One region of the Shewanella sp. YQ_9 genome, then DNA from elsewhere that is predicted to be linked to it. Evidence: riboswitches for the same ligand, from Rfam matches in the RefSeq annotation. Region 1 holds a riboswitch; each other region holds the start of a gene.
The links. A riboswitch is a leader RNA that binds a small molecule or an ion and turns the genes downstream of it on or off. The one in region 1 is predicted to bind lysine.
Positions count from the first base shown of each region.

Region 2: it holds a riboswitch for lysine, as region 1 does, so the genes downstream of both, lysC (lysine-sensitive aspartokinase 3) here and ACF8D4_RS21095 (Na+/H+ antiporter NhaC family protein) in region 1, are expected to answer to the same signal.
Region 3: it holds a riboswitch for lysine, as region 1 does, so the genes downstream of both, ACF8D4_RS19475 (Na+/H+ antiporter NhaC family protein) here and ACF8D4_RS21095 (Na+/H+ antiporter NhaC family protein) in region 1, are expected to answer to the same signal.

Region 1 is NZ_JBICJO010000076.1:88,843-99,233, reverse strand. Features, by position in the region: gene ACF8D4_RS21100 (HlyD family secretion protein) at 1-964, shown strand, start outside; gene ACF8D4_RS21095 (Na+/H+ antiporter NhaC family protein) at 1,049-2,629, opposite strand; lysine riboswitch at 2,718-2,889, opposite strand; gene ACF8D4_RS21090 (5'-methylthioadenosine/S-adenosylhomocysteine nucleosidase) at 3,102-3,929, shown strand; gene ACF8D4_RS21085 (oxidative stress defense protein) at 4,110-4,817, opposite strand; gene rimO (30S ribosomal protein S12 methylthiotransferase RimO) at 5,053-6,477, shown strand; gene ACF8D4_RS21075 (ribosome alternative rescue factor ArfA) at 6,515-6,739, opposite strand; gene ACF8D4_RS21070 (ABC transporter substrate-binding protein) at 6,936-7,784, shown strand; gene ACF8D4_RS21065 (hypothetical protein) at 7,903-8,250, shown strand; gene ACF8D4_RS21060 (hypothetical protein) at 8,250-8,870, shown strand; gene pmbA (metalloprotease PmbA) at 8,942-10,285, opposite strand.
Region 2 is NZ_JBICJO010000069.1:2,961-13,351, forward strand. Features, by position in the region: gene ACF8D4_RS18800 (S8 family serine peptidase) at 1-1,252, opposite strand, end outside; gene ACF8D4_RS18805 (succinylglutamate desuccinylase/aspartoacylase family protein) at 1,445-2,551, opposite strand; gene lysC (lysine-sensitive aspartokinase 3) at 2,541-3,908, opposite strand; lysine riboswitch at 4,045-4,221, opposite strand; gene ACF8D4_RS18815 (DUF3293 domain-containing protein) at 4,304-4,738, opposite strand; gene arcA (two-component system response regulator ArcA) at 5,299-6,015, shown strand; gene fusA (elongation factor G) at 6,349-8,439, opposite strand; gene ACF8D4_RS18830 (diguanylate cyclase) at 8,701-10,134, opposite strand; partial or broken gene ACF8D4_RS18835 (IS4 family transposase) at 10,371-10,391, shown strand, end outside.
Region 3 is NZ_JBICJO010000070.1:66,186-76,576, forward strand. Features, by position in the region: gene ACF8D4_RS19450 (FUSC family protein) at 1-1,087, shown strand, start outside; gene ACF8D4_RS19455 (tetratricopeptide repeat protein) at 1,102-1,947, opposite strand; gene ACF8D4_RS19460 (thymidine kinase) at 2,226-2,804, opposite strand; gene ACF8D4_RS19465 (M3 family metallopeptidase) at 3,078-5,216, shown strand; gene brnQ (branched-chain amino acid transport system II carrier protein) at 5,901-7,223, shown strand; gene ACF8D4_RS19475 (Na+/H+ antiporter NhaC family protein) at 7,355-8,926, opposite strand; lysine riboswitch at 9,008-9,206, opposite strand; gene ACF8D4_RS19480 (electron transfer flavoprotein subunit alpha/FixB family protein) at 9,297-10,220, opposite strand; gene ACF8D4_RS19485 (electron transfer flavoprotein subunit beta/FixA family protein) at 10,221-10,391, opposite strand, start outside.

The sequences.
Region 1 (10,391 bases):
GGGCAGCCAGATGTATGTCACCACCCCGCTGATCCCCTCGGTGCGCGGCAAGGTCATAGAAGTGCCCGTCATCCCCAACAAACTGCTGAAGGAGGGCGAGCTGCTGTTCCGGGTCGATCCGACTCCTTATCAGACAGAAGTCACCCGGCTGGAGGCCAGCCTGGAGCAGGCCAAACAGGCGGTATTGGGGCTGGACGCCGCCTATAAGGCCGCCGAGGCCAGTCGCATCAAGGCCGAGGCCGAACGGGACAGAACCCAACTGGAATATGAGCGCTACCGCCGCGGTTTTGAAAAAGGCGCCTTCACCCGTGCCGATGTCGACAACCGTCGTCAGTACTATCTCGGCGCCCAGGCCTCAGTAGAGGCGGCCGAGGCCGAAGCCCGGCGCGCCAAGCTGGCACTGGAAGCCGAGTATCAGGGGCAAAACACCCAGGTGGCCGAAATTTCCGCCATGTTGGAAAAAGCCAGATTCAATCTGGAGGAAACCAGCATGCGCGCCCCCTCAGACGGTTATGTGACCCAGTTGACCCTGAGACCGGGAATGATGGTGGTGCCCATGCCCCTCAGGCCTGTGATGACCTTTGTCCATCAGGAGGAGCGCTTTTTTGTCGGCGCCTTTAGGCAAAACTCGCTGCTGCGGCTGAAACCCGGTTTCAAGGCCGAGCTGATCTTCCGCGCCCTGCCGGGCAAGGTGTTTCAAGCCGAAGTTGTCGAAGTGCTGCCGGCCATAGGTGAATCTCAGGTGCAGGCGCAGGGGCAGCTCTATGGCTCGTCACAAATTCGCCTCAACGGCCGGCCACTGGTAAAACTCAAGCCGCTGGACGATCTGAGTCAGTATCATTTGCCACTGGGCACCAATGTGGAGATCGCCATCTATTCCGATAGCTTTGAGCATGTATCAATCATGCGTAAAGTATTGATAAGGATGAAAAGCTGGCAGAACTATCTCTATCTGGATCACTGATACTCCTTATCGTCACGCAAGCCCTATAAAAGTAAAAAGCCCCGGGGGAAACTCCCGGGGCTTTTTTGGTATCCCATCTCAGCCTCAGCCGATGGCGGCCTCGGGAGCCGCCTGGAAGCGCCTGGCGTGATAGAGGCAGAAGAGTACAAACCAAGCGGCACTCACCAGGAAACCAGCCAGGGTGGAATGCAGCAGCCCCATGGCCAGATACCCCAGCGCCGCCCCGAAGGCGACGGTCAGGGCATAAGGCAACTGGGTCAGCACATGATCTATATGGTGACAGCCGGCGCCGGTGGCCGACAGAATACTGGTGCTGGATATGGGCGAACTGTGGTCGCCAAACACAGCGCCAGCCAACACAGCCGACAGCATGGGCAGCAGAAGTTGGATATCGCTGGCGGCGGCCATATCACCGGCGAGTGGCAACATGATACCGAAAGTGCCCCAGCTGGTGCCTGTGGCAAAAGCCATTGCACAGGAGAGCACAAACACCACCACAGGCAGCAGCCCTGTGGGCAGGTTGCCGTTGGCCAGGCTGGCGAGATATTTGCCGGTTTCCATGTCACGCACCACGGCGCCTATGGTCCAGGCAAACAGCAGTATGTTGATCGCCGGCAACATGGCCATGACCCCTCTGGGGGCAGCGCGCAGCCAAGTGGATATCCCAAGACCGAGACGCAGAGCCAACAGGCCGGACACCGCCAGGCTGCAAAGGGCGCCATAAACCAAAGACGAACCCACATTGGTATGTTCAAAGGCGCCCAGCACACTGAAGGCCTGACCATTGGCGGCCAATACCTGAGCCCCGGAGTCCAGCATGAAATAGATACTCGCCGCCGTCAGTGTCACTATCGGCAACACCATATCCAGCATGCCGCCGCGGCTGTCGGCCGGGGCTTCCATATCCAGCCCTATTGGCCGGCCCTTGGATTCATCCCAGAGCTTGCCTTCGAGCGCCCGTTGCTCATGCTGTCGCATCGGCCCAATATCCAGTTGGAAGGCGATGACTACCACCACCATGATCAGGGTAAATACCGCATAGAGATTCATGGGGATCATCTGCACAAAGGCGGCGATCGGGCTCTGCTCTGTCACCCCATGGGCCACGAGTATGCCGCCCACCAGGGCGATGATATAGGCCCCCCAGGAGGAGATGGGCATCAATACGCACACGGGTGCCGCGGTTGAGTCCAGCAGATAGGCCAACTTAGCGCGGGAGATCTGGAATCTGTCGGTCACAGGGCGGCAAATGGGCCCCACCGACAGACTGTGGAAGAAGTCGTCAATAAAGAAGGCAAACACCATCAAGCCGGTGAGCGACTTGGCGCTCTTGCGGCTCTGGCAGCGCCTGGCGGCCCATTCGGCGAAGGCCCGGGTCGCCCCCGAGGCGGTCATCAAGCTGATAAGCCCACCCAGCAGCAGCATAAATAGCAGCATATTCAGGTTATCGCTGTTGGGAGCACCATCGACCCAGAAGATTTTCAGCACACTGTCAAACAGGTAGCGCAGCGATTGCAGCGGTGAAAACTGCTGTAACATCAGGCTGCCGGCGACTATGCCAACCCCGAGGGAGAGCAGTACTCTACGGGTGATGATCGCCAGCGCAACCGCCAGCAGAGGAGGAACTATGGACCAGGGAGAGTCCGCAAAATGCATGATATTCATGATCTCTTTACACCTAAAACAACTAAGGTGGAGATCTACCGATAGGATCGAAGAAACTCAGACCAAGGAGGGCAGAAACTTCTCAGCTCCTTCAGGTAGCGCTCCATAGTGGATGACTATGGCAGTCCTGCACCTGTTAGATACAGAACCAGCAGCTAGGTTTGATGGCCTGGCTACTTCGGCGCCGACTCCTTTCCCCGGGCCTCAAAGGCATCACCCTCTTCCCGGTTACTCTTAGGCAGCGCGCCTCTACTCAAAGGTATTCGACTGGCATTCTAACTATCACGGCCCCAATAGCAAGCCAGATTGTGCCTCTGGCGGTAAATATCCCTCCCGGTTGGCATTAAGCCTTTGGCAAGTGACTCATGTCTGGGCTCGCAAATGCCAACTCCGGCTGTTGACGGCAACCACAGCTACACCTAGGATCGCCCTCCCCTACCGCGACACTGAAATAACAATTAAAGGTGTGCAAATGACTCTGTTACAACGTTTTTGTGTGGCACTCTGTGCCTTGTTCTCCAGCCATTCCATGGCAACGCCCACCCGGTCACCTATACTGCTGCAAGGCGCCATGGATGTCGAAGTCGACACCCTGGTTCAGGCCCTGAAAGACCCCAAACAGACAACTCTTGGTTCCTGGACTTTCTGGCAAGGCACTGTGGATGGCTATCCTGTCATAGTGTCCCGTACTGAAATAGGTATGGCCAATGCCGCCGCCTCCACCACACTGGCGATAGAAAAATTTCAACCCGGTTTTATTATCAACCAGGGCACCTCCGGCGGCCACGACCCGGCGCTGCACCGCGGCGACATAGTATTGGGGAAATACAGCTTCAATATGGGTTCCTATCGCAGCGTTCTACACCCCAAAGGCCAGGGCATAGATCCCAAACGCTGGCATAACTTCGATGTCACCATGCGTTTGCGTCAGGATGGCAAGCTGGTGGAACACAAGCGCTTTGATGCCGATCCCAAGCTGCTGGCTCTGGGACAACAACTGGCGTCAGCTTATCGCCATGGCAAGGTAGTGACCGGCGTGATCGGCAGTGCCGATGAGTGGAACCGCGAAGTCGACCGCATCGAGTGGCTGCACCAAACTTATCAAACCTCGGCCGAAGAGATGGAAACCGCTGCGGCCGCCCTGGTTGCCAAGGCCTATGCGATCCCTTTTATCGGGATTCGGGTACTCTCCAATACCGACCTGCACGGCGAAGAGTTTGAGCCACAAACCGCTATCCACTGTCAGCAGTTTGTCATTGAGTACACCAAGAAGTTGATCGCAGGTTTGGAAGGTAAATAAAACCTAGTCGCTCTAATGGCAAACAAGTGCCGCTGGATTGTCTCTTTGGCTTTTCCTGTAAGCACCTAATCTTAAGTAATCAGCAATAAGAGAAATTGCTTGGATTACCGGCTGGAAAACAAACAATGCGGGCACCACCAGGGGGCCCGCATCATAACTGTCAGACAGGATAACTTGGGTTTAGTCACGCAGCTTGTAGCTGACCTCGACCCTGTCGGAGAAAGTTACCTGGCCATACTCATAGCTCTGGTTGATAGCGCCTTCAGCCATCATGGCGGCCTTGTACATAACAGGACGCACCGGGCCTTGGTCGAAATAACGAATCGACCAGACGCCATCGAGTTTCTCGCCAAATCCGGCCGCCAGCTCACGGGCCTTTTGCTTGGCATCTTCAATGGCCGCCTGCCGCGCCTGCTTGCGCATCTCGGCTTCTTTACTGGACTTGAGGTTGATCTGGTTCACCTTGTTGATCCCGCCTATTAGTGCCGAGTCCAGTATGGGGTTGAGCTGATCCAACTGTTTCACCAACACGGTCACACTGCGACTGGCGCGATACCCCTTGAGCTCGGGCGCCTTGTCCTTGAGGTAAACATACTCAGGTTGCAGATTCAGATTGGCGGCGGCAATCGACTCCTTGGCGACCCCAGCCTTGAGCAGGCGCTCGATAAAAGCGGCCACCGCCTTGTCGGATGCGGCCTTGGCCGCCTTGGCATCAGATTCGCTTAATGACACTTCAACATGGATTTCAGCCATATCCGGCTCAACCTGTATCTGGCTGACGCCTGTAGTTTCCAGCAGAGGTCTATCCTGGGCCAGTACCGAGTGGCTCATCAGAGTAGCGGGTAACAGTGCGCCTATCAGCGCCAGATTCAGCAGAGATTTTTTCATCTTGGTTCTCCAAAAAGTTCGCTTTCGTTGACCATAGAAACGCAGCCAGCTGACAAAAGGGTTAAAAAAATCAAAAAATTTTTCAACGAGGTTTTGAAGCGGCAACCGAGATGGCAACATAGAACATAAATTAACCAGCCCAACTGTACCTTTTCTATGGCTGAGGTATAATCGCCGCCAATTTTACCGGCACCCCAGCGTGCTCCATCAGCTTTAGCATTGCGGAAAACAGCTCTTGAAGAAATCAGTCGACATTTTTGATCCCAAGCAGACCACGACTCTGGACACTCCGGCCAAGACTCTGGCACAGGAAAACAGCCCTGCCGAGGCCCAAACCAGCGGCAATCGCATCGGCTTTGTCAGCCTGGGCTGCCCCAAGAACCTGGTGGATTCCGAGCGGATCCTCACCCAACTGCGCATCGACGGCTATGAGGTTACCAACAGCTATGACAATGCCGACCTGGTAATAGTCAACACCTGTGGCTTTATTGATGCCGCGGTGGAAGAGTCGCTGGATGCCGTGCGTGAAGCGCTGGAAGAAAACGGCAAGGTGATAGTCACCGGCTGCCTGGGCGCCAAGGAAAACCAGATCCGCGAAGTGCATCCGGATGTACTGGAGATCACCGGCCCCCACAGCTATGAAGCCGTGCTGAACCATGTGCACAAATATGTGCCCAAGCCGGAGCACAACCCCTTCACCTCGCTGATCCCGCAAGCCGGCGTTAAGCTGACCCCCAAGCATTATGCCTACCTGAAGATTTCCGAAGGCTGCGACAACCGCTGTACCTTCTGCATCATTCCGGCGCTGAGGGGCGATCTGGACAGCCGCAGTGTCGGCAGCGTGCTGGATGAAGCCAAACGCCTGGTGGAAAGCGGGGTTCAGGAAATTCTGGTCGTCAGCCAGGACACCTCGGCCTACGGCAAAGACAAGGGCGGCCGCACCGACTTCTGGAACGGCATGCCGGTGAAGCAAGATATCACTACCCTGGCCCGCCATCTGGGCAAGATGGGGGTGTGGGTACGCCTGCACTATGTCTACCCTTACCCTTGGGTCGATGAGCTGATCCCGCTGATGGCCGAAGGACTGATCCTGCCCTATCTGGATCTGCCACTGCAGCACGCCAGCCCTCGTGTGCTCAAGATGATGAAGCGCCCCGGCCGGGTCGACCGCCAGTTGGACGCCATCAAGAAATGGCGAGAAATCTGCCCGGATCTGGTGATCCGCTCAACCTTTATCGTTGGCTTCCCCGGTGAAACCGAAGAGGATTTCGAAATCCTGCTGGACTTCCTGCGTGAAGCAAGGCTGGACCGCGTAGGCTGCTTCAAGTACTCGGAAGTCGATGGCGCCGTGGCCAACACCTTAGCAGAGCTTATCAGTGAAGAGGTCAAGCAGGACCGCTATGAGCGTTTCATGCAGGTGCAGGCCGAGATCAGTGCCGAGCGGCTGGCGCGCCTGGTAGGCCGTGAGCTGGATGTCCTTATCGATGATGTGGACGAGGAAGGCGCCATTGGCCGCTGCTATGCCGATGCACCTGAAATCGACGGCATGGTATTCTTAAACGGAGAAGTGGAACTGAGCCCAGGGGACATGGTGCGCGCACTGATCACTCATTCTGATGAGCACGATCTGTGGGCCGAACTGGTGCAGATGCCGGATTAAACTCTCCCAACACCTTGGAGAAATCTTTCTTGAGGTGTCAGCAGGGTGAAAAGATTAGAGTCATAAAATCAAAAGGGGCAACACCCTGTTGCCCCTTTCCATTGCGTCCTTTACGACTGTATGATCCTTTGCCCTTCTTCGGCTTCTCGCTGCGACAGCGAAACAGTGAACTGGTCACCACGGCCTTGAGGGCGTTATCTTTGATCTGTCCACGACCGGATTCATGTTCCAGCAGCGCGGTCTGCTTAATATGTTTGGCCATATCGGCTCCTTATTTCAATTGGATGAGACTTGCCCGACCATACCGGACAAAAATCGCGCAAATACTACTCCCATTTGTACCAATAACCAAATATCTTAATCTTGGCCCAAAGTACAATGTCGCGTTTCGCCTTATTCATGTTATTAAAAACAATCACTATTCAGTCTGTTTCAGTCAATCCGGGAGGGTTTGTTCTGTGATATTCAGGTTCTGTTGTCTGGCGCTGCTGGCACTCGCTTGTTCACCACAGCTGCTTGCCGCAGAAACCTGTGAGCTGACCATGGGGTATCGCACCAATGCCAGGACCCCCTATATTGCTGAAGCACCGGATAACAGTGGCCTCTATCTCAGCCTGTATCAAGACGCGGCGGCAAAAATAGGTTGTAGTCTCAAGGTGGTGCGAGCGCCGAAAAAGCGTATTCTCTGGGAAATTGCCAAGGGTAATATCGACTTCTATCCCGGGCTGGCCTTCTCCAAAGAGCGCCACGACTACGCGCATTTCATCGCCAACGGTCTGTCTGAACGCTATATCGGCGTCAGCCGCGACGACTTGAGTGACATCACCTCGTTGCAGCAATTGGTGGATAAAGAGCTAGTGCTGCTTATCTCCCCCGGCAGCTATCAGCTGGGTGGTTTACCGGACAAATTGATAGTGCGCAAGCCACCGGACATGAGCACAGACTCGGCGATAGTCTTTCTCAAACAGCATCAGGGTGATTTCTATGTCTACGATGAATCAACCCTGAGATATTGGCTGAAAACCCATCCTCAGCACGGGCTGAAACTGCATCCCTACTGCTGCGATCACAGGCGACAAGGACACCTGGGCTTCTCACGCAAGAGCCGTTATTTCAGTGCCGGAACCAATCCAAATTATATTGCCGACAGGCCGATATCCATTGACAACAGCCCTTGGGAGTTGCAGCCGGACAGCCGGGCCTACGCACTGCAGCAGGCCTTGCATGACATGGCCGAAAGCGGTGAAACCGAGCGGCGTTATCAATACTATATGCAGCAGGTATCACAAGCGGCGGCTGTACCCTAATCCCCCTGTTCATACAAGGAGTATTGCCCCTACTCCATTGATACATTTTGGAGCAATTCAGCCTGAGTCCAGCATCTAATGGGTACACTACTGCTTTTGGGTCGCAAAGAGTTGTAATATGTTTTCCCGCAAGCCGTTGACGCCACAGGCACAGCTGGACTTGGCCATGACCTTGATGGCCGAGGAGGAGCAGCGCCTGCAAAACGCCCTTGAGCTGGTACTGCACAGCAGTCAGCAAGCGATAACAAAACGCCTGCAACGGGCCAAAATCGATGCCGATATCTTCCCGCCGGTTCATCAGGACTATCTCAATGCTATGGCATTGCAACATCTGTTCACCATACTGCATCAGGGAGACGAGCACAGAGCCAACAGCATCTGCAATAACCTAAGAGAACTCAGCCAATGCCTGCAGCCCGCCATTCAGGACAATGCCCACTGCGAAGAACAATATCGGCCGGTTTAATGCTGCTTTGTGGCTTGGCGCTACTTCCCGCTTCCAAGGCCCAGAGCAAACCGCCCCAAGTCACTCCCGACCAGAGCACATCCGAGTTGTTGTTACAACTGGATCAGCGGCTGCTCGCCAGCCGTAGCGCAACCAAAACCTTGAGCGACTGGTGTGATGAATATCAACTGGCCACAGACGCCAGCATTCGCGCCGAAGGAGAAAAGCATTTTATTCATGATGCTCCCAAGGAGGTCTACCGTCAGCTTAAAGTGGCGCCGGGAAGCCGACTAGGCCATCGCAAGGTGCGTCTTATCTGTGGCGATAGAGTGTTATCTGTCGCTGACAACTGGTATGTGCCCGAGCTCCTTACCCAGGAGATGAATCAACAGTTACAGCATACAAAAACCCCGTTCGGCACCGCCGTCAAGGCGCTGGACTTCAGGAGAGAAAACCTCCAGAGCCTGAAGCTGTGGCAAGGGAGCAAGGTGCTGCCGCCATTTGTATTGCAACACAAGGCGCTGCTTTTGCGAGCCGATGACAAGCCCTTTAGCCTGGTCATTGAACGTTACACCAGTGAACTGCTTCCCAAGTCGTCCGCAAATAAGCCGTCCGCAAAACAGCCAAGCATGGCGCAGTAATCCCTCAAAAACAGTAATCCAAGTTGATAAAAAAGCCCGCTTTAACTGCGAGCTTTCAGTCTTTGGCAGGCTTAGTTACCGGCTATCTTCATCTCATCGAGCAAGATTGCCCCGGTACGGATGCTGGAGCGCAAATCCCTGTCGCTGGAAACCGCCTGCATGGAGCGGTACATCTGCTTCAGGTTACCGGCTATGGTGATCTCCTCGACCGGGAACTGGATTTCACCATTCTCAACATAGAAACCGGCGGCGCCGCGAGAATAGTCGCCGGTGACCATATTCACGCCTTGGCCCATCACCTCTGTGACTATGATCCCCCGGCTCATGGAACGCACCAACTCATCAAAACTGTGGCCGGTATCAGCCAGCGTCCAGTTATAGATGCCGCCGGCATGGCCGGTATTGACCAGTCCCAGCTTGCGCGCCGAGTAACTGGTCAACAGATAACTCTCCAATATGCCGTCACGGACTATGTCCCGCTCTCGGGTCGCGACCCCTTCGCTGTCATAGTTGGCACTGGCCAGGGCACCTTTAAGATGCGGCTGCTCGGCAATGCTGAACCATTCGGGGAAAATCCGGGTGTGGATAGCATCCTGCAGGAAGCTGGACTTGCGATACAGGCTTGAGCCACTGATGGCGCTGACCAGATGCCCCACCAGACCTGTGGCCACTTCGGGCGCAAACAGCACGGGCATTTTGCCGGTTGCCAGTTTGCGGGCACCGAGACGGGCAACCGTCTTATCGGCGGCCTTAATCCCCACCTGCTCTGGGCTCAACAAGGCGTCGAAGCGGCGGTTGATACCATAGTCATAGTCGCGCTGCATATCGCCGTTTTCTTCGGCGCCAATCACCACACAGCTCAGGCTGTAGCGCGAGCTGCAGTAGCCCTGCAGGAAACCATGGCTGTTGCCATAGACCTTGACGCTGTTGTGGGCGTTGGCACTGGCCCCATCCGAATTCTTGATCCTCGGGTCTCTGTCCAGCGCTGCAGCTTCGGCGCGAATGGCCAACTCGGCCAACTCTTCCGGGCTGGTGTGACGGGGATGATAGAGATCCAGATCGGGAAAATCTTTCGCCATCAACTCAGAGTCGGCCAAACCGCTGGCAGGGTCTTCACTGGTATAGCGGGCGATACCATCGGCGGCCTTAACCGCCTGACGAATCGCCTCCGGCGACAGATCCGAAGTGGAAGAGCTGCCCTTGTGTCCATCGCGATACAGGGTGATCCCCAGCGCGCCATCCTTGTTGAATTCGACCGTTTCCACCTCCTTGAGGCGAGTGGAAACACTCAGACCCTGTTGCTTGCTGATGGCCACCTCGGCAGCACTGGTGCCCAGGCTATTGGCATACTCCAGCGCCATTGCCACCGCGTCTTTCAACGCACTCAGTTCACTATCAATAAAATTTGCAGACACAGGTTTACTCTTGAATTGGCTAAACTGCCCCTAGCATAACAAAAGCCGGCTTTATTCACATAACCACGACAGATCAATTTTGCTGCCGTAGAAGACGAAGCGCCAA
Region 2 (10,391 bases), on a different contig from region 1:
AGGTATTTCCGGCCGATACGGCAGAGAAGATGCCGGCATTACGGGCAGCCAGGAAGCTCATCTCTGTCGCGCTTGACCAAGGGAAACCACCGCCGCTGATGGAATAGTTGATCACATCCACACCGTCGGCAATGGCATCATCCAACGCTTTGAGAATCGCCGATGTGGGACAACCTGAATATCTATCGCCATTGTTGCCCGGACGGCAGATCTGATAGGCAACAATGTTGGCATGGGGGGCGACCCCGGAGATCTGTGTAAATTCGAGCCCGGTCTCAATGCCATCCCCCTGAGCCTCACCGACTTCACCGGCAACATAGGGAACATTCTTAAGGATATTGCCCGCAGCAGTACTGGCAGTATGAGAACCATGGCCCCCATAATCCTCACCATTCTTGGCAGGAGGTGTTGGGCCAAAGACCTCTTCATCATCATAACTGTCGGTAATCTCAGGATAACTTCTGACCCCGATTAACTTGTCGTTGCACATGTCAGAAAACGCTGCCGCACAGTCACCGACGTAGACCCCCTGCCCCCAGGGGTTAGTATGGTCGTAACCATCTCCCCCAATGTCGGCAAAGGATGGATGATCACTGTTGATCCCCGAATCGATCACCCCGACTATGACCCCTTCACCCATAGCCCGGGTCCCTGTTGCACTGCCGTCCCACACTTTGGGAGAACCTATCATGCTCTGGCTACTGTCGGTATCCATTGAATAGAGGCTTTCCCGCTCAATGAACGCCACTTCGGGTAACTTGGACAGGGCTTCAGCCTGCTGCTGATCCATGGTGACAGCCAGGCCATTAAAGGCATAGTGATATCTGGCCTTGGCCTGCAACTGAACCCCTTGGGCCGCGGCACTCATTAAAAAGTTCTGTTGTTTGGCATTCAAATACTTCACGTAGGACTTCACCGCCACACTGGCGGTATTCAGCTTGGGAGCCTTTTGGGGCGCCAGCCCTTGGCTTCGTTGTGGACTGGTGGCTTCAAGCCCGACAATACCACCGGCATAATTCGCCACAGAGGGATCTTTAAGGCGCACTATATAAGTGTATTTACCCTCTGCAAGTCCAGGCTCTTTGACAAACTTATGTTGCCCCACCCCTTGCTGTTGTCCTTTGAGGCCGCTGGACGCACTAAGCAGATCCGACGAAATAAATGGATCTGATACGCTAACTGGCGCGGCTTCTGAATGGAATGCCATAGATAACAGCGCTGCTGAAACGGCTATTGCAACTTGACTCTTCACTTGTCTACTCCCTATAAGACTGCTTATTGTTGTTTTATGTTTCCATGCTCAAAAACACTCCCTTAATACAAAGGGATTAATTCTTGTAACACCAATTGATACAAACAAGAAACAAAAGACACAAAATATTACAAATTATCAGCCAGTTACAGAATGGTAGACGCTAAAAAGGATTTCATATCCGGCTTTGACTTAACCAGAAAGAGTGAAGTAGTTGGTCATCACCTTGTAGAGCTCAGTACCTTGATGCACAGACGCCGAGGCAAAATGCAGCACGGGGATCACATCCTCATTGAGTGAGAGCCTGGTGACTTCAGTGCCGGCATCGACTCGGTCGAGCCTGAGCATATTGACCAGAGGCGCGCCCGCAGCCAAAGGTACTCCCGGCTCGGCCAGATACTCCACCATACCTGCCATAGGTGCGTGAAACTTTCGATAGTCTTTCAGCATACAAGCAAAACGCGACATCACCTCGGGCTGTATGCTCTGGGCTATCACCTCTCTATAGCTCAGATAACTTAATATGCCTTCCGCATCCCGGCTGGCATCAGCAAGATCGATACGCTCCTGGCTGCCAAGCTCCAAAGTAAAGGCCGACACTGCGACTTTCAGCTCTCTGCCCCGGCTATTGGCATAGTCGCTGAGCTGCCACCAGGGATTGAAGGCCGCTTCATCCATCGCGCCGCCAAAACCTTTAGGCATCACCAGGGTATAGGGAATATGAAAGTAGCCGGCAGCAGACAGCTCATACTCGGGGCAATAGAGATGTTTACAGGACTTGGGGCCGGTGTGCAGATCCAGCACTATGTCAGCACCGTGCGCCAGTTTCTGCAGATTGAGCGCCAATCTCTGCCCGGTCGTCACTCCCCAGGGATTGGCCAATGCCTGCTCACAGTTGGCAATAAGAAGACGACGAAAAGCGTCAAACAGTGCTGGCTCCGGCAGCTCACCGTGCAGCAGATACCAGTCATCCAGGTGGACAGCCTGATCCAGATAGGCTCGGTTCCAGTTGATACCTGTGATGGGATCGAAACGGCCCAAGGTAAACTCACCGCTTTTCTGGTTAATCCCCAAGGGGTTGGCCAGAGGCACCAGGGTGATATCCCCCAACGGCGGATGAGCCTTGAAGTACTGCAGCAACTGCAAAATCACCGCATTGCCCTGCACCTCGGCGCCATGCACATTGGCCTGAATATAGACGCTGGGCGCCGCATCGCTGGTACCTTTGAAGCGATAAACAGGTATGGTCAAGGGCTGGCCGGCGGCCAGCTCCCCAACCGGCAGATGTTCAAGCTGCATCCTGAGCCCCTTCAAACAGGTTACGATGCAAAGCGGCAACAACATCACCGGCTTCGGCTTCAGACACCAAGACACAAAGATTGTGCGGACTGGCGCCCTGACAGATCATTCGGACGTTATGGGGTTCAAGCACTTCAAATACCCGGCGACAGACCCCGGCAGTAGTGGCTATCTTGTTGCCTATGATGGCCACCAGAGCCAGCTTATCTTCCACCCGCACACGGCAGTTTTGCGACAATTCCTGCAGCAGGGCTTCGGTCAGAAGCCCCTTGCCGGCCGAATCTGAGCCCGTTTTGTCCAGCGTCAGCGACACATTCACCTCTGAGGTGGTAATGAGATCGACACTGATCTTGTGCCGCGCCAACACGGCAAAGGTCTCTGCCAAAAAGCCCTGGGCATGCAACATCTGCAAACTGTGCAAGTTAAGTAGGGTCTGATCTCGTCTCACGGCAACGGCCCTGAATACCGGCTCATCTTCCACTTGGTGACGGATCCAGGTGCCACCTTTTTCCGGTGCCCGACTGGAGCCGACAAACACCTGGATCTGTTGACGCACCGCCGGCAAGATGGTGGCAGGGTGCAACACCTTGGCACCGAAAGTAGCCATCTCTGCCGCCTCATTAAAACTGATTTCTGCGATAGGCCTGGCGTTGGGAGCCAGTCGGGGATCCGTGGTGTAAATCCCTTCTACATCGGTCCAGATCTCGACCGCATCGGCTTCCAGCGCCTCAGCCAAAAGGGCCGCAGAATAATCGCTGCCACCACGCCCAAGCGTAGTGGTTCGGCCATCGGCATCGGCGCCGATAAAGCCCTGGGTCACCAGCAGTTGCTGCTCAAGCAAAGGTTGCAATTTCTCTGTCGCCAGTCGCTTCAACTCGGCGATTTGTGGCTCGGCCTTACCGAAATGGCTATCGGTACGCATCACCTGGCGCACATCAAAGGCGCTGGCCTTGGCACCACGTTCTCTCAATACCGCGGCAAACAGCGCTGAAGAACACTGTTCGCCCAAAGATAGGATCTCATCGACCATAGCATGACTCGGCGCTTGCAATAACTTGGCACTGAGCGTTGCCATGCGGCTGAGCAAAGCATCCAGCGCCGCGGCAACATCTGCCGGTCTGCCAAGTTTATCCAGAATTGCGTATTGAATGGTGGCGATCTCTTTCAATAGCTTGAGACGGCGCTCATCCCCCATGTCTGCCTGAGACAGCTCCACCAACAGATTGGTTACGCCACTGGATGCACTGACCACAACCAGACGGGAGGCCGGGTTTCCAAGCACTATATCGGCACAGCGATTCATCGCCGGATAATCGGCAACTGAGGTACCACCAAACTTGGCAACAACAAGAGACATCAGCGCATTCCCCCACAGGCAGGTAACAGGGAAAGGTCGATAACGAGAATAGATTTCATGAGTTAAGCTCCGAACAGATAACGTTCGAAGAGCCTGGTGCAGAGATAACGCACCCCATAGCAGGGAAACAGCGATCGTCACCAGAAGCTCTCCACCAAAACCAGGTGACAGTCGCCAGGATTCAGCCTGACCAACCGACCGGAAGCGTAGCCAATACGCATCCCGACCTCGGCGTTAATCTCCCTCATGAGCCGTCATTGGAGAATTGCCCTCCTCTGACTCACTACCTAGTTAACGCACCTCTTCTGTTCCTTTCTCGCGAAAGGGATGAAAAAATTAGCAATAAAGTCCTTATGAAGTCAATGCTAATTTGCGCAGGATGAAATTTCCTCAACTCATCCGTCACTGAGCTCGGGTAACTCGCTGACCAGGCGCGCCCTGGCAGCAAACTGTCCAAGCGCCACCTCTCGCTCCCCTTTCAGGCAAGGCACCAAGGTCAAGAGCCCACTATCAACGTAGTAAAGGGCATTTTGGCGATACTTTGATGCCAGTTCGATTGCCGAGGCCTTATCCAGAAACAGAGCCCAGCTTTTTTCCATATGACTGAGATCATCGGCAGCGCCTATGATCGCCCGGTAAGGAATGCCCAGCTTATCAATATCGTGTTGTAGCTGCCGATCGAGAAGGCGGTTTTGGCAAGAAGTGAGTTTTTGCCCAAGGGGATTATGGGCGGTGACAATAGCGAAAGGAACAGCGGAAGAAAACGACTGAGTCAATAAAAAGCATGCGCTCTGGTAGTACTGCCAGAGACTTTCAAATGCAGCATCCATTGTAGTATCTGTCTCTAATGAACCGGATTTATTCTAGCAAAGGCTTTTGCATTCCCCTAGCCCCGTGAGCAAGCTCACAGTAAGAAAAAATACAAAATGCTTATCTTTCAATAGGTAACGCAAAAACTTGTGATGTGGATCATAGTTAAACATTAATTTGTTAACATTTCATTTGTTAACAAATGCCCAATCCTAGTACAATGGATTGTATCGACAGAGGCTTAGAGTTAAGTGTGTGACCCGGCTAGCGCCATTACGCTACAGCATAAGTCTCTATCGATAACGACTCTGTACCAAATGTAATCTGGTTTTAAGATGACATTTTCTGGATTTTCCATGTCTTTCAGGAACTAAATCCCGCCACTGGGAATCCTAGACAGTACAGTTCGCGCCTCTCCGGGTGGAGAGCATACTTTTTGCTAATCATGAAGTGTGTTGCCGTTTCATTTCAGTTTTGAACAGCACTTACGTGAACCCTGTGAATGTTGGCGTTTTAGAGAGTATAGCGGAGCGTCACCCGCGCTCATGGTTAGATAAACTGATTTAATTAGGTAAATAACATGCAAAACCCGCACATTCTGATCGTTGAAGATGAAGCCGTTACCCGTAACACGCTGAGAAGTATTTTCGAGGCAGAAGGTTATGTGGTAACCGAAGCCAATGATGGCGCAGAGATGCACAAAGCCTTGCAGGAAAACAAGGTGAACCTGGTGGTTATGGATATCAACCTGCCAGGTAAGAATGGTTTGCTGTTGGCGCGGGAATTGCGCGAAATCAACAATATCGGTCTCATCTTCCTTACTGGCCGTGACAACGAAGTGGACAAGATCCTTGGATTGGAGATCGGTGCCGATGATTACATCACCAAGCCGTTCAACCCTCGTGAACTGACCATTCGTGCCCGTAACCTGCTGACTCGAGTCAACAGCTCTGGCGCTGAAATTGAAGAAAAGGCTGCCGTTGAATACTATCGTTTCAATGGTTGGAGCCTGGAAATCAACAGCCGTTCTCTGGTGAGCCCACAGGGTGAATCTTACAAGCTGCCACGTAGCGAATTCCGCGCTATGCTGCACTTTGTGGAAAACCCAGGCAAGATTCTCAGCCGCGCTGAGCTGCTGATGAAAATGACCGGCCGTGAGCTCAAGCCACACGACCGTACTGTTGACGTGACTATCCGTCGTATTCGTAAGCACTTCGAAAGTGTGCCTGATACACCGGAAATCATCGCCACCATCCACGGCGAGGGCTACCGTTTCTGCGGTAACCTGGAAGACTGATAAACACGCGTTATCGGCCCTGCACAAAGCCAGCTTATCGAGCTGGCTTTTGTTTATCTGCTCACCTATTTCGGTTCCCCCAGCTACTGATATTCGCAGTGGCTTCCTCACGGCAATTCTCTGCCAATCCCAGCTCCTTTATCTCCTTTATCTTAGGTAGCTCCTTTGCCACATATGCCACTTTCGGAAACAGTTGCCATACGATTGCCCATTGATATTCATCGGCATCCGCCGAGCTGAATGCAAGTTTGATTCTGCTGGCTTCGCGGCACTAGATATTCGCCCATAAAAAAACCCGCCATCAAGGCGGGTTTTTATCAGGATAATTAATCCTTATTTCTTGGCTGCGTTACGAGCCTTGGTTTCTGCGATAACAGTCTCAGCCACGTTGGCAGGACATGGAGCATAGTGAGAGAACTCCATAGAGAACTGACCACGACCAGAAGTCATGGTACGCAGGTGACCGATGTAACCGAACATTTCTGCCAGTGGCACGTCAGCCTTAACACGTACGCCAGTCAAACCAGCTTCCTGATCCTTGATCATACCGCGACGACGGTTCAGGTCACCGATAACGTCACCAACGTGATCGTCTGGAGTGAACACGTCAACCTTCATCACAGGCTCCAGCAGCTGAGGCTTGGCCTTAGGCATAGACTGACGGAATGCACCCTTGGCAGCGATTTCAAACGCGATTGCTGAGGAGTCAACTGCGTGGTAACCACCGTCGAACAGTTCAACTTCAACGTCCAGTACTGGGAAGCCAGCCAGAGGACCTTCGTTCATCATGTCTTCGAAGCCGCTTTCAACTGCTGGCCAGAATTCACGAGGTACGTTACCACCAACAACGCTGGAGGTGAACTTGAAGCCACTACCAGCTTCGCCTGGACGGATGCGGTAGTCGATCTTACCGAACTGGCCAGAACCACCAGACTGCTTCTTGTGAGTGTAGCTGTCTTCAACGGCTTGAGTGATGGTTTCACGGTAAGCTACCTGTGGAGCACCAACAGTCAGTTCAACACCGTGAGTACGCTTCAGGATGTCTACTTTGATGTCCAGGTGCAATTCACCCATACCCTTAAGGATGGTTTCACCAGTTTCTTGGTCGGTTTCAACCTGGAATGATGGATCTTCTGCAACCATCTTACCCAGAGCAACACCCAGCTTCTCAGAAGCGCCTTTGTCCTTAGGAGTTACAGCGATAGAGATCACTGGCTCAGGGAAGATCATAGGCTCCAGAGTACATTCGTGCTTAGGATCACACAGAGTGTGACCAGTCTGAACGTTCTTCATACCTACAACAGCGATGATGTCACCGGCTTGAGCAGAATCGATCTCTTTACGATCGTTAGCGTGCATCTCAACCATACGGCCAATACGCTCGGTCTTACCGGTAGCAGAGTTCAGGATAGTGTCACCTTTCTTCAGCTTACCAGAGTAGATACGGATAAAGGTCAGGGCGCCGAAACGGTCATCCATGATCTTGAACGCCAGTGCGCGCAGTGGCTCATCGGCAGATACAGTAGCTACTTCACCGGTTTCTTCACCAGTTTCTGGGTCAGTCAGAGGCTGAGGCTCAACTTCTGTTGGAGATGGCAGGTAGTCAACAACTGCATCCAGAACCAGCTGCATACCCTTGTTACGGTAAGCAGAACCACAGTATGTGGGGAAGAATGACAGGTTGATGGTACCTTTACGGATACAACGCTTCAGGTCTTCGATAGAAGGCTCTTCACCTTCCATGTAGGCTTCCATCAGGTCGTCGTCCTGCTCAACGGCAGTCTCGATCAGTTGCTCACGGTATTCTTCAACCAGATCAACCATGTCTTCTGGAACTTCTTCTACAGAGTAGTTTTCTGGCAGACCAGACTCATCCCATACATAGGCTTTGCGGTTCAGTACGTCAACAACACCCTTGAACTCGTCTTCGATACCGATAGGCAGAGTCATAACCAGTGGTGTCGCAGCCAGAACGCGCTTGATTTGACCAACAACACGCAGGAAGTCGGCACCCATACGGTCCAGCTTGTTTACGAAGATGATACGGGCAACTTCAGATTCGTTAGCATAGCGCCAGTTGGTTTCGGACTGAGGCTCAACACCGCCGGAACCACAGAATACACCAACACCGCCGTCCAGAACTTTCAGAGAACGATATACTTCAACGGTGAAGTCAACGTGTCCGGGGGTATCGATGATGTTGAAGCGGTGATCTTTCCAGAAGCAACTTACCGCAGCAGACTGAATGGTAATACCGCGCTCAGCTTCCTGCTCCATGAAGTCAGTAGTGGTGGTACCGTCATGGCTGTCACCCATCTTGTGGATTTTGCCGGTCAGTTTCAGGATACGTTCTGTGGTAGTGGTTTTACCCGCGTCAACGTGAGCAAAAATACCAATGTTTCTGTATTTTGATAAGTCAGTCATGATTCAACTTCAAATGATTAGTTAATAGGAGACGGAGTATGCCACTTCAAAGCTGCGACAGACGGAACCCCATAAATAAGGCGCGTATTATAACACCGAAACCCCTATAGGCTGCAATCAGCAGTTTCAATTTTCACCAGTTTGTCATCACAGACGGGCAACAAAAATAAAATTCATTAAATTCAACATCTTGAAATTCAATATTTTCTATATTCGAGCGATTAATGCAGAAATTGATTGTATAAAAGCGCCGCTACAGCGCTAAGCTGACGAATTTGAGCTGATTTTATCGGCTCGATCGGATTCGGGATCGCAGCAGATCCTATTGCGACCTTCCGACTTGGCCCGGTACAAGGCCAAATCTGCCCGATCAAATGCACTCCAGATCGATTCACCGGCTTTAAGTTCTGTCAGTCCAAAACTGCAACTCAGGCTAACACCGGCTGAAAAGGGATAAACCTTCATCGCCAGTGCCAGACGCTCACATAAACGCCCCGCCTGCACACAGTCGGTATCCGGGCAGATGATCATAAACTCCTCCCCCCCCCAGCGTGCCACCAGATCCTGTTCACGGGCACCATCTTTGAGCAGAGCCGCCAGTTCGCGGAGAATCGAATCTCCCACACTGTGGCCATGACGATCATTGATCTCTTTAAAAAAATCTATGTCTATTACTATCAGCGACGTGTGCCCTTGCGCCGAGTTACTGCGGTGTTCGGCGGCGAAGTGTCGGTGGAAATAGTGACGGTTATATAACTTGGTCAAAGGGTCGTGGGTCGAAATGAACTCCAGTTCTCTGTTGGTTTCCAGCAACTGATTGCGCAATTGTTCCAGTTGTTGATTCTTGGCTGTCAACTCGCGGTTGTATTTACTGATCCAGCGGTTACGTGCCAGCAAGGCACCGAAGATCAATGTTGCCACCGCCAACAACTGCCAGAACATTCGGTAATCTGTCTGTTCCAGCACCGCCATATTGCTCCACTGCCGGTACAGCCTGGCCCTGTGTTCATCGGAAATCTGCGCCAGTAAATGATTGAGCTCGGGTAACATCCATTTGGCATTCTCTGTTACCGCCATCCGGAACTGATCCTCTGGCCCGGCCCAACCAGCGATTTTGAGATTGAACAACCCACTCTGCTGAATGCGGGCATTGATGGAATACATAGAGCCGATAAATAGATCCGCCTCACCGCTGGAGACCATCTCCAATCCCTGCTGCTCTGTCTCGGCCAGAATAATGCGGATTTTGGGATAGTTCTGGCGCACATAATCCAGCAAGCGGTAGCCTCTGGGGATCGCCAAGCTTCTATCACCGACCTGTTCCATACTTTGCAGAAAGGGTTGCTCGTGGCGGGAAACCAACACATTGGGAGAACGGCTATAGATATCGCTGAAATATAAGAACTCAGCGCGCCTGGAAGTGTAGTTGAGCATGGGGGTGAATACACAGCGTTGCTGCTTCAAGTAGGCTAATGTCTGTTGCCAGCTTTCGGTGGGCACCAGTTGAAACAGCCAATCTGTCTGCTGATCGATAAGTTCAAGAAAGCCGGAAGAGATCCCCACATGCTTGCCTTGGTCTATGCCTTCATAGGGCATCCAGTCGGGGTCGACACAATAGGGAATCGTGACAGCATTGACTGCGGCCGTTGCCAGTAAAAGGCTGCCAAACAATATGGGCCGCAAATATCTCAGCAATCTGTATGCTCCGGCGATTCAGGATACATTCAATATTAGTTCAAAAACATCAGCTTCTGGTCATATGCTGCGCCGGCTGAAATTGAATCCAACCGTTAAGAAACAAAAGACCCGCTCATGGCGCAACGTCGATCAGATAAGGATCGGTTGACCGATCCTTCTGATGAGAGACAATCGGAAACCTGTTTGTAGGTTTCCGATTTTTTATGTCTATTCAAAACTGCTTTGCCGACTTTGGTTATAACTTGGTGAGACGA
Region 3 (10,391 bases), on a different contig from region 1:
CGCCGATTTTATCTATCGCCATTCCCGCGCCGTACACACGGTAAAACTGGCCTTGGCGCTGTTTATTGCCGCCGCCATCAACGCCATCTGGTCTTTGCCTCACTTTGTCTGGAGCATGGTCACCATAGTGATCATCATGATGGGCCTGCCACAAGTGGGCGGCGCTATCGAAAAATCGCTGCAGCGGGCCATAGGCACCTGCTTGGGCTCGGCTTATGGGGTCTTGTTGGTGATCACCATGGGCGGCTATTGGGACTTGATGGGCTTACTGATCCTCGGGGTCAGCATAGTCTGCTATATCAATGCCGGCCGCTACAGCTATGCCTACCTGGTGGCTGGGTTCACCATGATCATAGTGATAGGTGACGCCAACCACGACACCTCGGAAGCCTTATGGCGCACCGCCAATATTCTCATCGGCTGCGTGATTGCCGTGCTGGTATCCCTGTTTGTGCTGCCAATCAAGGCCAAACAGGACTGGCGGGCCCAACTGGCAAGCTCACTGAAAATCATGACCCAAGTGCTGGAGCAACATCTCAATGCCGGCCAGGAAGAGCCGGAAAATGCCCGTAAGTCGCTGGAAACGGCAATGAAGGCGGTGCTGGCGCAGAAAAAACTGCTGTTTTCGCTGGAGTGGGAAAGCCAAACCTTGAAGAAAGAGGCCGCTACTCTGACCGAGCTGGCCAACAAACAGATAAGGGTGATCACGCTTTTGGAGCTACTGCTGCTCACCCGCTGGAAGGCCGAAGAGGATGAGGCCTATGCCAGAGTCAAACAGGTAGCCAGCGGGCTACAGCGAGAGTTTGCCTATCTGGCGGACTATGTGGCCGGCAACACACCCGACTGCCCCAAACTCCCCCTGGGACTCGGCTATCAATTGCAGCAACAGCTGCTTAAACAACTGCCATCTGAGCCGAGCGATGACTCGCCGGAAGCGGCCCATCAAGGTTTCGCACTCAGTGGTTACAGCTGGCTTATCTATCAACTGGCCCAGGCGCTGTTGGCCATTCATGGCGAGCTGGCCAGCCTGGATCTGGCTTATAAGCGCAAAGCATCTTCCCAGCGCCAGTTGGATATTCCCGAGTAACTGGCCACCGGGCGTTACAGCCGCAACAGGTCCTGCTGATGAAAGTGGATCACCACTTCAGGGTCAAGCTCGAGTGCCAGATCCAGTATATGGCTGATGCTGATGGGCGCCTCGCCAATCTGGCTTAAGCTGTTGTAATAGCCCAGTAAGGGTAAGGCCCAGTCGCGACGCCTTTCAATCAGCTGCTGGTACAACAGGGCGGCCTCTTGGTATTGTTTCTGCTCATAGATCAGCATGGCTTTGAGATAGACAAGCTGAAAATACGCACGGCCCTGACGCTTTAATCCCTTATCGAGCTGCGCCATAGCCTCATCGGATCGCCCCAACGCCCGCAAGCTGACGGCCTGATAAAACTGCAGCTTATCCAGATAGTCATACTGTCTCGCGGCTCGTTGATAACTCTTGAGCGCCGCCTCATGCTGGCCCATTTGTGCCAGGATATTGCCTTTGAGCATCTGGCCATCGGCCCAAAGCTGAGGCTTGTTATTGAGATAGCGGTTTATCTGCTCCAGCGCTGCCGGATAGTCCCGGGTTTCATAGAGTGTCCTGGCAATATCCAACCTGAGATCACGCTCCGATCCCAAAGCCTCGGCTTTGCGGTAATCGGCCAGAGCGCCGGCATAGTCCGGACGCAGACGCTGGGAATAAGCGGACAGCACCTGAGCCTTGGCTGCGGCGCGGAAAAAATACAGTTCAGAGTCCTTGGACAGCATGGGCTCGGCCTTGTCATAGGCCGCCACCGCCTTGGGATAATTGGGGATATTGCTGAAGTAATAAAGCTGCCCAAGCAAAAATGCCAACCGCCCGGAGTCCGGATAGTTTTCTATGGCCGCATCCAGTCTGGGCGCCGCCTCTGCCATCTTCCTTTCATAAATAAGCTTTTGAATCACTTTAATTTCTGAGGCGGGAACGGCTTTATCTGCGACGGCCTGCAATGGCAAAACTGAGCCCAGCAATAACAGCAACAAACCCGGTAACCGCTTTCTGGATATACGGCTTCCAGCAGGGGAAATTGACGACATAAGCTTCCTTTCTTTATCTCTTTATCTCTTTATCTCTTTATTTATATCTTTGGCTGTTCGCCTGGGCTTTTACTATTGAACTTGTCGCTTCGGGCTTGCAAACGCAACGCCTCGCATCAGTCCCAAATCAATTCGCGGTAGTGCTTACGACAGACAGACTCATAACTCTCATTGCCGCCTATCGCCACCTGCTCACCCTCACGCACCGGGTTACCCGCCCCATCACGACGGATCACCATATTGGCCTTGCGACCACAGTGACAGATGGTTTTCAGTTCTACCAACTTGTCGGCCCAGGCCAACAGGTACTGACTGCCAACAAACAGCTCGCCCTGGAAGTCGGTACGCAAACCGTAACAAAGTACAGGAATATCCAGGATGTCGACCACATAGGCCAGCTGTTTGACCTGCTCTTTACTGAGAAACTGGGATTCATCAAACAGCACACAATTCAGGTGCTGACGCTCATGTTCGGCGCGGATCATCTCGAGCAGATTGTCATCATGGGCAAAAATACGTGCATCACATTCAATACCGATCCTGGAAGCGACCTTTCCCACTCCAAAACGGTCATCTATGGCGGGTGTCATCACCAGGGTATGCATGCCGCGCTCGCGATAGTTATAGGATGACTGCAGTAAAGAGGTGGATTTCCCGGCATTCATCGCCGAATAGTAGAAATAAAGTTGCGCCAAAACGGCTCTCCCCTGAGAAAAATTCCGGCCGCAATTTTACACTTTTTACCACATAAATACAGGATGCATGCCCCATGCAGCCAAACTTGAGCATTGATTCAGCATTCGCTGAATCTGCCCATTAAAATCAATTTGTTACACTTCTTTATCAATAAGCTGCTGGCCTGCAAACATCGCGATTATGTAGGCTATAAACATTAAATTCAGCCACTTTTAAGCAACAAGTGCTAAGTTGCGCTAAAAAACTCATAACTAAAGATGGAAGTCATAACAATGCGAAAATCTCTTCTGGCGCTGGCCGTTGGCGCCACACTGGCTATTTCTGGCTGCAGTACTCACACGCCTCAGGACAAAAATCTGGCAAGTGCTGAAGCCACTCAAAGCAATCCACTTTTTGCCAAGAGTACCTTGCAATATCAGGCCCCGGATTTTCGCCTGATCAAAGATGAACACTTCAAGCCTGCACTCGAAGCCGGTATTGCCGAGCATTACCAGGAAGTGTTGGCCATTGCCAACAACCCAGAGAAACCCACTTTTGCCAACACCATAGTCGCCCTGGAAAAATCCGGTGAACTGCTAAGCCGCGCCTCAAGCGTTTTCTATAATCTGACCGGCTCCAACTCCAACCCTGAACTGCGTAGAATTCAGGGTGAAATGGCGCCCAAGATGGCGGCCCACTCAGACAACGTCAATCTCAACCCGGAGCTGTTTGCCCGCATCGACAGCCTCTACTCTCAGCGCCACCAACTGGGCCTGAGCAGCGAAGAAGTGCGCCTTATTGAGGTGTATCACCAGCGCTTTGTGCTCGCCGGCGCCAAGCTGACCGAGAACGAGAAAGCCCAGATCCGCGCCTTGAACGAAGAGCAGTCCAAGCTGGTGAACGAATTCCAGCAACGACTGATGCGGATGAACAAAGAGATTGCCGTAACTGTGGCTGACGTTGCTCAATTGGACGGTCTGTCCGACTCAGCCATTCGCAATGCCGCGGCCGATGCCAAGGCAGCCGGTCTCGATGGCCAATACCTCATCAGTATCACCAACACCACTCGCCAGCCGGTGCTGGCTCAGCTGAAAAACCGAGAGCTGAGAAAACAGATTTGGGAAGCCTCTGCCTATCGCGGCCTTGAAGGTGAAAACGAAACTGCCTCTCTGGTAGCCCGCCTGGCGCAGCTGCGCGCCGAACGCGCCGCCCTGCTGGGATTTGATAACTGGGCCAGTTACCGCCTGAGCCCACAGATGGCCAAGACACCCGAGGCCGTCTATGAGATGTTCGGCTCCATGGTGCCGGCCGTTGTCGCCAACACCCAGAAAGAAGCCGCCGATATCCAGGCGATGATCGACAAGACTGGTGGCAAGTTCCAGCTCAAGCCTTGGGACTGGGCCTTCTATGCCGAACTGGTGCGCCAGGAGAAATATGATCTGGATGAAGCCAGCCTCAAGCCTTACTTCGAATTCAATCGAGTGTTGGAAGACGGCGTCTTCTTTACCCTCAACCAACTCTATGGGGTAACCTTCAAGCCACGGCCGGATCTGCCGGTTTATCACCCTGATGTCAAAGCCTGGGAAATGTTCGATGCCGATGGCAGCAGCATGGCCATCTTCTACGGCGACTATTTCGCCCGTGAAGGCAAGCGCGGCGGTGCCTGGATGAGCTCTTTCGTCAACCAGAACCTGCTCAAGGGCGACAAGCCCGTGGTGGTCAATGTGATGAACATCAAGAAGGCACCGGAAGGCGAAGCCACCTTCGTCAGCTATGACGAAGTAACCACCATGTTCCACGAGTTGGGTCACGGCACGCATGGCATGTTCTCCAAAGTAACCTACCCCAGCCTGTCCGGTACTGCGGTATCCCGTGACTTTGTCGAGTTCCCATCCACCTTCGAAGAAGACTGGGCCGGTCATCCACAAGTGTTGGCCAACTATGCCAAGCACTACCAAACCGGCGAGCCTTTACCCAAGGCGATGCTGGACAAGTTGCTGAAGTCCCGCAGCTTCAACCAAGGCTTCGACACCCTGGAGTATATGGCAGCCGCTCTGGTAGACATGGAGTGGCACTCGCTGGACAAGGACGCACCGCTGCAGAATGTCGCCGAGTTTGAAGCCAAGGCGCTTGAAAAGCACGGCCTGAACATTGAAGCCGTGCCACCACGTTACAAGTCGACCTACTTTGCCCATGCCTTCCCGGGTGGCTACAGTGCCAGCTACTACGCCTATATGTGGAGCGAAATCCTCGCGGCCGATGCCTTTGCCTATGTACAGACCCAAGGCGGCCTGAAGCGGGATATCGGCATGAAGTATCGCAAGACTATCCGCGAAGTGGGTAACAGCGTGCCACCTATGGAAGCTTACAAAAACTTCCGTGGTCAGGAGCCGACAACCGATGCCCTGCTCAAGCGTCGTGGTCTGCTCTGATAAGTGAGCGCTGAAAACCGTTTAAGTCCGAGGGGCGAGATTACACCTCGGACTTAAGCATAAAAAACACCTGAGTCTTCCGGCTCAGGTGTTTTTTATGACAAGCTATTCGACTTCCAGCACCGGCAATCATTCTCCCCGTAATCGGGGCCGGGTCTATTTTGCAAACCATTGAAAATGGACATGTGATACCTAAGGAAGGTACGAATAAGTCCTCGTGACGTTCTCTTTTGTAGAGAGTGGCTTGCACAGCAACTTGCCGTTCAAGACATCTGACTGAAGGCATGCCGGGGCCTGTCGAAGTCGGATTGAATCGTTAATGTTTCTTTAAAGAATTTTTAGTGGCTTATTCCTGTGAGTGGAGAAAATGTTGAAATACACACTATCCACTATTTAAGGCTTGCCAGGTTCCAAGAGATAGGTTTATAAGGTATCCACGCAGGGAGGAGCCTCCTCCCGTATTTTCTGTCAGCCTGGATTTTGTATGTCATTGGTCACTTCCACAAGTTGTTTGCAGCCTAGTCGCCAACAAGTGACCGTCGCCAATCTCCTCCTGCTCTCTCTGGAACTCAACCGGGGCTGACAGGCTATTATCTTTTATTTTCTGTCAGTGAGAGTCGCTGGCAGAGTCATCAAAACGCTCACTTGCTGGTTACTTCAAAGCTGACATATTTGAGGAAGACTATGTTAAGTGCACGCAATATCGCCGCTTTGGGGTTTATGACCTTTGCCATGTATTTAGGCGCCGGCAACCTTATTTTCCCATCATTTTTGGGTTATCAGGCAGGCGACAACCTGTTTCAGGGCATGGCAGGCTTTCTACTGGCCGGTGTGGGCTTACCCGCCTTTGCTTTGGTCATTGTGGCTCTGGTGGGGGGCTCCGATAACCTGACTTCAGTACTTCCCCGCCCTCTGGCTACCACGTTCTGGATTATGGTATTTATCGTGATTGGCCCGGCATTTGTCATTCCTCGCGCCATCACAGTCGCTTACCAATTCGGTTTTAGCCCGTTTTTCGGGGACAACGCTCTGGGTCCTTTTTCAATTATCTTCTGCATTATCGCTGTGCTGTTTTCCCTGTATCCGGGCAAACTGGTCGACAACCTGGGGAAGTGGTTGACACCGGCGCTAATGGCTATCCTACTGGCAATGGCTATCGCCGCGCTGTTGTTTCCGAGTCAAGGAATTTCCCAGGCGACCGGCGCCTATGTAAGCAGCGCATTTGCCGAAGGTGTGACTCAAGGATATATGACCATGGACGCCTTGGGTTCTATCGGTTTTGGATGGGTTATCTTCCGCGCGATTAAAAGTATGGGTGTCACTCAGCCAAAGGCGATTACCAGGTACACCCTGATTGCCGCCTTGATGTACGCTGTGGCTATGGCACTGGTATACATCTCCCTGGCTTATATCGGCGCCAGCAGCGTCGGTGAATACAGTAACGGCGGGGATATTCTGACCACCTTTACCACAACACATTTTGGTATTTTAGGTACCTTGCTGTTGGGAGCTGTGATGATATTGGCTTGCCTGACGACGATAATCGGCGTGACGACTGCCGGCAGTGAGTTTTATAGCCGCACATTCAGTAACGTGTCTTACCGTAACAGTGTGCTGGTCACCATGATAATTGGAGCATTGGTTGCCAATATTGGTCTGGAGCAACTTTTACAGATCACCCAACCCGTCGTGGTAGCCCTGCATCCGATTGCGATTGCCTTGTTGTTGATTGCCCCGCTACGGCGCCTTGTCTCCATGTCTGGCGTACTTGCAACCTTAGCGGCTGCGTTGATCTTTGGCGCTCTGGACGCCTTGCATATTCTCGGCAGTATGCCTGCCAGCCTGGATGCAATTTTGAACCAATATCTACCCTTATACGCTTGCTATGCAGCTTGGATTGTCCCGACGATTATTGTTCTGGCCATAGCGACGAGTTTGACTCTGTTTGCCCGCTCGGCATCGGTTCGCATCATCACGGAAAACTCAATAGAGCTGCCACAAAAATAATTGGCGAGGCCGGTTTGAATCAATAGGTATTTAGCCTGAATATCCAAGACGAGAGTATGCCTCCAACTCCAATGGCCCTGAAATATAGGTAACAAAAAACGCTGCCAAAGCAGCGTTTTTTAATTGGCCGGTTAGGCAGCACTGTTTTTGGGCTGCTGCCACTTGAGCCACACCAGCCCCAGCATGAACAGCACACAACTGCTGGCAAGCCCAAGCCCTACCGACTCGGTAAAGCCGAGTACTATATAGCCGCCGAGGGAAATAACTGCTACCAAGACCGCATAGGGCAACTGAGTCAGCACATGGTCGATATGATGGCAGCTGGCACCTGTGGATGACAGAATCGTGGTGTCCGATATCGGCGAGCAGTGATCGCCAAACACAGCCCCGGAAAGCACGGCGGCCAGCATAGGCAACATCATGCCACTGTGGCTGCCCATGGCCATATCGGCGGCAATCGGCAACATGATACCAAAGGTGCCCCAGCTGGTGCCGGTAGAAAAGGCGGTAAGCCCTGCCAAAATAAATAGCACGGCCGGCAGCAAGGCAAAGGGAATATTGCCACTGGCGAGACTGGCCATAAACTTGCCGGTTTCCAGTGAGCCTATGATCCCGGCTATGGTCCAGGCAAACATCAGAATATAGATGGCCGGCAACATGGAACGGGCACCCGAGGTGAGTGCCTTGAGGATCATCTTGGCTTCAATCTTCTGGATAAAGGCCAGCAGCAGCGTCACCATCAGACCGATGGAAGCGCCGAAAAACAGTGACGAGCCCACATCGGTTTTCTCGAAGGCACCTATGATACTAAAAGGCAGGCTTTCTGCCGCCAGGGCATCGGCACCACTGGAAACCATAAAATAGAAGGTCGCCACCACCAAGACACCTATGGGCAGGAACAGGCCGTGCACCTGGCCGGTTTCCGCCTCGGGCAGATCGGCATTGGCACCGGGGGGCAACCCCTTGGACTCATCATAGAGATTGCCCTTGCGGGCGTTGAGCTCGTGTTTGCGCATGGCGCCAATATCCAGCTCCATAAAGGTGACGCACAGCAAGAGTGCCAGGGCAAACAGGGCATAGAAGTTCATCGGGATCATCTGCACGAAAGCGCTCAGATGTCCGGTCTCGGTAAACCCGTGGGCGGTGAGAATGCCGCCGATAAGGGCGATAATATAGGCGCCCCAACTGGACACCGGCGAGATAACGCACACGGGCGCCGCGGTAGAATCCAAAAGATACGCCAGTTTGGAGCGGGAGATATAGTATCTGTCGGTCAGAGGCCTAGCGATACTGCCCACCACCAGGCTGTTGAAGTAGTCATCGATAAACACCGCACAGCCGAGAAACATGGTCAGCAGCTTGGCATCACGGCGATTACGGATATGCTGTCTGGCCCAGTTGGCAAAGGCTCTGGCCGAGCCACTGACGGTGATCAGCGCAGTGATCATCCCCAGCAGCACCAGGAACCCCAGAATATACAGGTTCCAGGCATTGAAAGCGCCATCGTCCCATACCAGGGAAAGCACCCTTTGCCCCAGATAAACCCCGGTGTCCAATACCGACCATTGATTGAGCAACAAGGCTCCAATCAATATCCCCAGCCCCAGCGATAACAACACCCGACGGGTGAGGATCGCCAATAAAATTGCCACAACCGGCGGCAACAAAGAGAGTGCCGAGTCGGCATAACTTGTTAGTGTCATTGAGTCTTGTTCTTCGTTAAATACGAATGGAGGGCAACTGAACTGGTGGGAAAAGGCAATGGCATACCGAGTAGCACCTGTCCTTTCAGTAGCGCTCCATAGTAACGTCAATCTGTCATCCCGACAGAATATACTATGGCAGTGCTGCCCCTATTTGGTAACAGCCCCAGCGGTGGACCTTGATAAGTCGCAACCACTTCGGCACCAAATCCTTTCGCGATACATAAACGGAATCACCCTGCTTACCGCTACTGATATTTAGTGCGCCTCTACTTCTCAGGACGCCTGATGTCAGGCGTGAGGCACATAAAAACATAGACGGCTTTGAGGATGCTACCCCAAAGCCGTCTATCGTGACCTAGATCACAGATTAAATCAACTCGTTCAATTTAGGCACAACATCAAACAGGTCAGCTTCCAAGCCATAATCGGCAACCTGGAAGATAGGCGCTTCAGGATCTTTGTTGATGGCCACAATGACTTTTGAGTCCTTCATACCGGCCAGATGCTGAATCGCCCCGGAGATACCCACAGCGATATAAAGCTCTGGCGCCACGATTTTACCCGTCTGGCCAACCTGCAGGTCGTTGGGAACAAACCCGGCATCCACTGCTGCCCGCGATGCACCTACGGCGGCGCCAAGCTTATCGGCCAATGCTTCCAGCATGGCAAAGTTTTCGCCACTACCCATACCGCGACCACCGGAAACAATGACTCTGGCGCTGCCAAGCTCCGGACGAGCCGACTCGGTCAGGCTCTGGGATACAAAGCTGCTCTTGGCGTCAAAGACACTATCGAGCTGATTGATTTCAGCTGAACCTGTCTCGGCAACGGCGTCGAAGGCGCTGGCGCGCACAGTGGCCACTTTCTTATCGTCCAGGCTCTTAACGGTCGCCATGGCGTTACCGGCATAAACGGGACGGACAAAAGTATCGGCATCAATCACCTTGGTGATCTCAGAAAGCTGAGCCACATCCAGCAAAGCCGCCACTCTTGGCAGTATGTCCTTACCCTGGCTTGAAGCTGCAGCCAGAATGTGGCTGTAGTCGCCACTCAGAGACAAGATGAGTTCACCAATATTGTCGGCAAGATGAGCACCATAGGCAGGGTTATCGGCCAGCAGTACTTTACTGACGCCTTCAAGCTTGGCGGCAGCATCGGCGGCGGCCTTACAATCCTGACCGGCAACCAAGAGGTGAATATCTCCCCCTATGGCTTTGGCTGCGGCGACAACTTTGGCTGTGTCCTGTTTCAGGCTAGTATTATCGTGTTCTGCTATTACTAATACGGCCATTTAGATCACCTTCGCTTCGTTTTTCAACTTGTCCACCAGCTCCTCAACGGAAGCCACCATCACACCCGCCTGACGGCTGGCCGGCGTTGCTACGTCCAACACCTGTACGTGCTGCTTGAGCGCCACTCCCAGGTCATCAATGCTCATGGTCTCCAGCGGCTTGCGCTTGGC